2 linked regions of the Bdellovibrio bacteriovorus genome follow. The protein of the gene in region 2 binds, or shares a complex with, the protein of the main gene of each other region. Links are inferred from orthologs where the notes say so. Each region holds a gene or a part of one and is shown on either strand. Other genes may lie near its edges.

Region 1 (2,837 bases), on a different replicon or contig from region 2:
GCGTTGAGGTTGTATGGATATCGTAGAGATTGGCGCCAAGATAGGCATTTATTTTATTCCGTTCCTTTTTGCACTTTGTTTTCACGAGTTCGCGCATGGCTTTGTTGCAAAGCTTCGTGGAGATAACACGGCAGAGCAAATGGGCCGCCTGACCATGAACCCCGTTGTTCATATGGATATTTTAGGGACTTTGATTTTACCCATCGCGGCCATTGTGTTTTCCAGTCCAATTTTTTTCGGCTGGGCGAAGCCTGTGCCGGTGAATTCTCGCAATTTAAAGAATCCTCGTGTCGATATGTTCTGGATTGCGATTGCCGGTCCTCTTTCGAATATTCTTTTGGCCATCGTCGGCGCTATCGGTATCGCGGTTGTCGCTAAGTTTTATAGCACAAGCACTTATGCTGAAGGTTTAATTAAAATTTTGCAGACTTTTATTGTGACAAATATGTTCTTAGCCGTTTTCAATATCCTGCCTATGCATCCGTTGGATGGTGGGAAGGTTTTGGCGCGCTTTTTACCGGCGCAATGGAATTATAAGCTAGAGCAAAACGAACATATTAGCAGTATGGTTTTGATGGCATTGGTTTTTACTGGGGCTTTAAGTGTTCTTGCAATTCCAGTTTTTTGGGGAAGCAATCATCTGATTGCCTTGGCTTTGCAAGGCTTTGGGGTTTAGGGCCGAGAGGCCGCAGAGCGCAGCGACCTCGGGTCGCGAAGCTGAAGCAGTACGTTTTGAGGGGGAAGTTTCATAATGAGTATTACGGTCCAGTTGCCGAAATTTGAAGGTCCTTTAGGTCTTCTATTATATCTTATCCGCAAGGAAGAGATGGACATCATGGATATCAAAATCCATGAGATCACGAAGCAATACCTTGAATACATCAAGCTTATGAAAGAGCTGGATCTTGAAGTGGCGGGCGAATTTATCGCCATGGCTTCAACGTTGATTCAAATTAAATCCCGCATGCTGTTACCGCAATACGATGAAAACGGCGAAGTGGTTGAAGCGGAAGATCCACGTAAGGAACTTGTTCAAAAACTATTAGAATATCAAAAATACCAAGAAGCCGCGAAACTTCTTTACGACCGTCCTTTGGTGGGTCGTGATGTTTGGTTGCGCGGGACGCGCGAATCTCTTCACGAAAAAGAAGAAGAAATTATCTTAGAAGACAACGCTTTGTTTTCTTTGATTTCAAGCTATCGCAAAGCTTTGCGTAGCATGAAAAAGAAAGTCCACGAAGTGGCCGCAAAAGCTCAGTCGATTGCTAGCCGCATCTTAGAGTTCAAAGACCGTCTGGTTGTGGGTCAAAGAGTCACCATGATGGATCTTGTCAGTGCCACTGAAGAGCGTGCTCGCCAGGCCTTGATCACCTTTTTGTCGTTGTTAGAACTTGGTAAAATGGGCTTTGTGAGCCTTTACCAAACTGAAGTTTATGCGGATATTTGGGTTGATACCAAAAAACCGATCGAAACCGACGTCCTAGCACGTGTGGAAGAGTATGATTCTATGCGCGCCGATGAAGTGGCTGCGCAAATGATGCAAGCGACTCAAAAAGTCGATTTAGATGAAGATATAATAGCAGATGGCAGTGAGGCGCAAGATGCGCAAGCTGATGCAGTGACGGAAGAACAGCCTCTACAAATGGAATTGGGAGCCGAAGTCGCCGAAGGTCTTGAGTTCAATGAAGAACTTGCTGGCCTTGATCTCGAGATCGCGTCGGATGACGAGATCTTAGCGATGGAAAATGAACTCTTTAAAGATGATGTGAGCGAAGTGTAGAGGGGACTATGGCAAGAAAAAAAGGTAAAAAATCATCACAAGTTGAAGAAACAGAAGTTCTTGAGTCAGTGGCGGAAGTGACTGAAAATACCGATGTTGCCGTTGAAACCTCAGAAGCCGAAAGTGCGGATGAGGTTATTGCTGAATCAATCATGGAAACAGAAATCGAAAACGAAGAAGTTTCTTTTGAAGACGGTATTGAATCTGAAACTTCTATTTTCTTGCAGGAAGAGGAAGAGTCTGAAGGTTTCTTGCCAGAAGGTGATGAATCAGAAACCGAAGAAATGGAAATGTCTGAAGAAGACGAAGTGTCCCTTGAAGGTACTGAGCTTGATGGTTTTGATTCTGCAGAAATTGAAGAAATCGAATTCGTTGAAGACGAACGCTTAGAAAGTATCGTTGAAAGCGTTCTTTTTGCCAGCGACCGTCCTGTAAGCATGGCGTCTTTAAAGTTACTTTTTAAAGGCACAAATATTAAGACCAACCACCTTCGTCGTACTTTGGATCAGTTGGCGGTTGAATATGCGGGGGGTCGTCGTGGGGTTACCTTGGAAGAAGTTCCAGGTGGATTCCAGTTACGTACTAAAATTGACAATATGGACTTCCTAAAACGCACTTTGAAAGCGCGTCAGTTCAAGCTTTCAGGTCCAGCGTTAGAAGTTCTTTCTATCGTGGCTTACAAACAGCCAACGGTAAAATTTGAAGTTGATGAGATCCGTGGCGTCGAATCAGGACATTTGCTTCGTGCTTTGATGGAAAAAAACTTGGTTTGCTTTGAGGGCAAATCAGACCTTCCAGGTCGTCCAATGCAATACGGAACAACTAAAAAGTTCTTAGAAATCTTTGGTCTTCGTTCTATCAAAGAACTTCCAACATTGTCACAAATCGACGAATTGTTGCCTGAAGGTATCGATGAAGAGCAAGCCGAAGAAAAACCGAAATTAGCTTCTTTGACAGATTCATTGTCTCAAGAAGTCGTGACTTCTTACTCTCAAGGTGAAGAAGAGCTGATGAAAATCCAAGAGCAATTGGAAGAAATCACCACCACTTCAAACTT
Region 2 (4,241 bases):
TATGCGAACTACGGTTATCAACAAGTCACTCAAATGAATTGCTCTGGTATGACTCTGAGCCAGATGCAATACGGTACTTCAGGCGTTTACTGCCAATAATTTCCGATCGTTCACTTCCCATTTAAATACTCGGCGTACCCCAGAAAGGTGCGCCGTTTATATTTTTGAAATGCTCATCCCCTAAGCAAACGCGTCACATCTCAAACGCGTCGCAATAAATACGCTCGAAACTTTGCCTTCTTTTTAAGCTTCTGTACTTCTTTTTAGACCCTACAGTTGACATAGTCTCGGACTCCTTGGACAGTGAAATGGGCTTTTGTCTAGCTAGACCAAGGACGGGTGAGGCGCAGGCTGCGCAAGCGAAAGACGTTATTTCGGCAGGGTCGAAATAAAGCAAGCCGAGGGGATTGTACTTTGAGAATTAAGAAAATTGAACTCATTGGTTTTAAGTCTTTTAAAGATCGCACCGTCATTCATTTCGACGCCGGCATTACGGGTATCGTAGGGCCTAACGGTTGTGGTAAGTCCAATATCGTCGACGCCCTTATGTGGGTTATGGGCGAGATGTCCGCGAAAGATCTGCGCGGCTCGCAAATGACCGACGTTATCTTTGGCGGTGCCGAAGGTTACGCCCCCTTGGGGATGTGCGAAGTTTCGTTGACGCTTGAAAACGACGGCGGAGCTTTTCCGGCAAAGTATATTAAACATTCTGAAATCATGGTCACGCGTCGTCTTCACCGAAATGGTGAGGGGGAGTACTTCATCAATAAAGAACCAGCGCGTTTAAAAGACGTGCAAGAGATCTTTATGGATACGGGTGCGGGCTCTAAAGGTTTCTCGATCATCGCTCAAGGTATGATCGGTAAAATCATCACGGCTAAAGCTGAAGATCGTCGTATGTTGATCGAAGAAGCGGCCGGGATTACGAAGTTCAAAGCTCGTAAAAAAGAATCGCAAAGAAAACTTATTTCTACGGACCAAAATTTGGTGCGTTTGCAAGACATCATCGGCGAGTTAAAGCGCCAAATTGATTCTTTGCAAAGACAAGCCCAACGTGCGGAACGTTATCGTAACATCAAAAACCAAATCGAAGATTTGGACCTCTGGTTGTCTTCAGCTCAGTACGTAGAGTTGAAACGTGCGGCGGACGAAGCGCAAAATATCTTCAACGAAGCACAAAGCATGGAAGTGGAAGGTGAAACAAACCTTTCCACTCTTCAGGGGCAATTAGAAGTTTTGAAGCTTCAAATCTTGGAAAAAGAAAAGCTGGTTGAATCGCAACAAACTGAGTTTTTTGCAAAACAATCAACAGTTCAGAAAAAAGAAATGGAAATCCAAGAGCTTCGTTTTGAAATCGAACAGGCTCGTCGTAATGAACAGATGACCGGCACGATCTTGCAAGAACAGCAAGCCCGTCAAGAGTTGTTGGCTCGTGATAAAGCGACTTTGGATTCTCAGGTCGCAGAGCTTAAAGAAGAAGCCGAAACTTTAACGGCTCAATTCACAGAAAAAAATGAAATCTTCCAAAACTCGAACAACCGCATTTCACAAGTCGATGAAGAATTGACGGTGAAACGCCGTGATCTATTCGCGGTCGGTCAGTCTGAGTCTTCCTTGGATGCGCGTGTAAACTCTTTACGTTCGCAAATCTCTGATTTGACGGACCGTCAAGATAACGAGCAATTGGTCCTAAACGAACTTCGTGAAAAACACGTTGAGTTTGAGGGCCGCCGTAAAAAAGTTTTCAACGAGCTAGAAAAAGAACGTCAAATGCAATTGGATTTGGCGAATGATTTCGAATCGTTTGAAGCGAATAAAAAAATCCTGACGGAAAGTGCCGCTACTAAACGTGCTGAGATGGAACAGTTCAAAGACAGCTTGAATGAGGTTGCTTCTCGTTTGTACGGTTTAGAAAACTTGCAAAACAACTTCGAAGGTTTCCAAGAAGGCGTGAAACAAGTCATGCTTTGGCAGAAAACCAAAACACAAGAGTTGATGGCTGATGGTTCGGTGGTCACTCATTTTCAACCGGTATCCGAGGTTGTTGAAGTTCCGGCGCAGTACGAAGTCGCGATGGAAGCGGCCCTGGGCTCACGCCTGCAAATGCTTCTTTCTTCCGACTCTGACGTGGCGTTGGAAGCTGTTGATCATTTGAAAGAACAAAAAACCGGTCGTTCTAGCTTCTTGTCAGCGCAAAGCAGTTCGCAAAGCTTGCACCGTGCTTCGGCGCCTGAAAATGAAACCGGCGTTCAAGCTATTTTGAAAGACGTAGTTCAAGCGGCGGATAAGTTTAAAGGCACTGTGGCTTACTTGCTTGATGGCGTAGCCATCGTGGATTCTATCCGCACGGCGTTGGCTCTTCGCCCACGTTATGAAGGTTGGACATTTGTTACCCTTGACGGTGACACGCTCACAGCTGACGGAGTTTTGACAGGTGGATCGACGGAATCAGCAGATTCAGGCGTTTTAAAACGTCGTCGTGAAATCAAAGAACTTTCTGATCGTAAAGATGAGTACGCGGGTAAATTAGCGCTGGCTCAAGCCGCTTTGAAAAAAACGGAAGAACAATTAACTAACGTCGTTAACGACTTTGAAGGCGCGCAAAAACGTAAGGTTGAGCAAGAAATCAAAGTCACCGAACTTCGTAAAGACCTAGAACGTGCGGAAAACGAACTAGTCAACGCCCAAACGGCCGTTGAACGCCAAGAGCGCGAAGTTAAAAAATTGACTGAACAAGTGGAAGTTCAAGAGCAAAAGATGGAAGAGCTGACAATCGCTCTTCAAGAAGCTCGTGAAAAGAAAACTGTTCTTGAAATGGAAGTTGAGACTTTAAACAAAGAACTTAGCTTCACGCGCACGGGCTTTGATGGCATGCAGGCGGAAGTCACTGATTTACAGGTTAAATCGGCTTCGAAGACTCAAGAATACCAAGGGGTTCTTCGTCAGCTTGAAATGGTGACGAAGTCTTTGAATGACTTAGACGGTCAGTTGACTCGTATGAACGAGGAAGCTCAAGGCTACAGTTCGCAAATGACTGAAAGCCAGATGACTCTGGAAGAAAAGAAAATCGAATTTGAACGTTTGTTAGACGAAGTCGAGACAATGAAATTGTCAGTGGCTCGCACTAAAGACGAATACGAAGTGATGTCTGAAACCGTTCGCCAGTTGGAAGATGAAGCCATGTCTTCACAACGCGCGCGCAACGAAAGACAACACAAAATGAATGACTCTCAATTGAAGCTTGAACAAGCGAAGATGAAAGAGCAGTACTTGATTGATCAAGTGCGTGAACGTTACATGCTCAACCTTCCAGACGTTGTTGAAAAATACGCGGGCCGCGAAGGTGACTTCTTAACCGCAGAAGGTGAACTGAAAGAGCTTCGTGAGAAATTGGCGAAGATCGGCGAAGTGAACTTGTCAGCAATCGAAGAATACGAAGAGACCGCTCAACGTTATGAGTTCTTAACGAAACAACATGCGGACTTAACCGAAGCTAAAGAACAATTGCGTAAAGTGATCGATCGTATCAACCGCATCTGTTCTAAACGTTTCAAAGAGACCTTTGACTTGGTTAACGATCGTTTCACTCGTGTATTCCCAGTCCTTTTCGGTGGCGGGGAAGCATGGCTTGAAATGGTTGAAGAAACAGAGAAGAATGAGGCGGGTATTGAAATCATCGCTCGCCCTCCGGGAAAGAAAACTCAAAACGTCTCATTGATGTCGGGGGGCGAAAAAGCCCTGACGGCGGTGGCGCTTGTGTTCTCGATCTTCTTGGTGAAGCCTTCTCCGTATTGCTTACTGGATGAGGTTGATGCGCCACTTGATGATGCCAACGTATTCCGATTCAACGACTTGGTTCGTGAAATGGCCAAACGTTCGCAAATCATCGTAGTGACGCATAATAAACATACGATGGAAGTTGCTAAAAAATTGTACGGCGTGACCATGCAAGAGCGTGGTGTGTCGACAATGGTGTCTGTATCTCTTCAAGATATTCACTAATCGATGTATTGAAGGACGACGTAAAAAGCCGCTGAGAAATCAGCGGCTTTTTTCTTTTTTAATCTGGGCTAAAATTTGATCGTACATAAGTTTCAGGCCGTTGCGTTCACGCACGGTGAGAACGGGCCAATAGGCTCTTTGGTCCGACAAATACTTGATATCGGACTCCAACTCCATGGATGGTAAAGAGGAGATTTTTAAGGGCGACAGATATTTCTTTTCTAAAATTGTTTGTTGGA

The links. The genes of interacting proteins can lie anywhere in the genome.
Region 1: the proteins of smc (region 2) and AZI86_RS14170 are in contact, whole or in part, in a crystal structure (PDB 3ZGX), measured with the Bacillus subtilis proteins. The link is inferred for Bdellovibrio bacteriovorus from one-to-one orthologs.

What each region holds. Positions count from the first base shown.
Region 1 is NZ_LUKE01000003.1:361,548-364,384, reverse strand. Bases 1-2,765 are described here. They hold AZI86_RS14170 (segregation and condensation protein A), read left to right. Parts: upstream 1-751; coding sequence 752-1,780; downstream 1,781-2,765. Other genes in these bases: scpB (SMC-Scp complex subunit ScpB), read left to right, coding at 1,789-2,765; AZI86_RS14175 (site-2 protease family protein), read left to right, coding at 14-676. Also shown: more of scpB, read left to right, coding at 2,766-2,837. UniProt on the Bacillus subtilis protein: Participates in chromosomal partition during cell division. May act via the formation of a condensin-like complex containing Smc and ScpB that pull DNA away from mid-cell into both cell halves.
Region 2 is NZ_LUKE01000006.1:250,552-254,792, forward strand. The notes cover bases 34-4,202. They hold smc (chromosome segregation protein SMC), read left to right. Parts: upstream 34-414; coding sequence 415-4,002; downstream 4,003-4,202. Other genes in these bases: AZI86_RS18080 (hypothetical protein), read left to right, coding at 34-99; AZI86_RS18090 (ABC transporter substrate-binding protein), read right to left, coding at 4,042-4,202. In the rest of the region: more of AZI86_RS18080, read left to right, coding at 1-33; more of AZI86_RS18090, read right to left, coding at 4,203-4,241. UniProt on the Bacillus subtilis protein: Required for chromosome condensation and partitioning.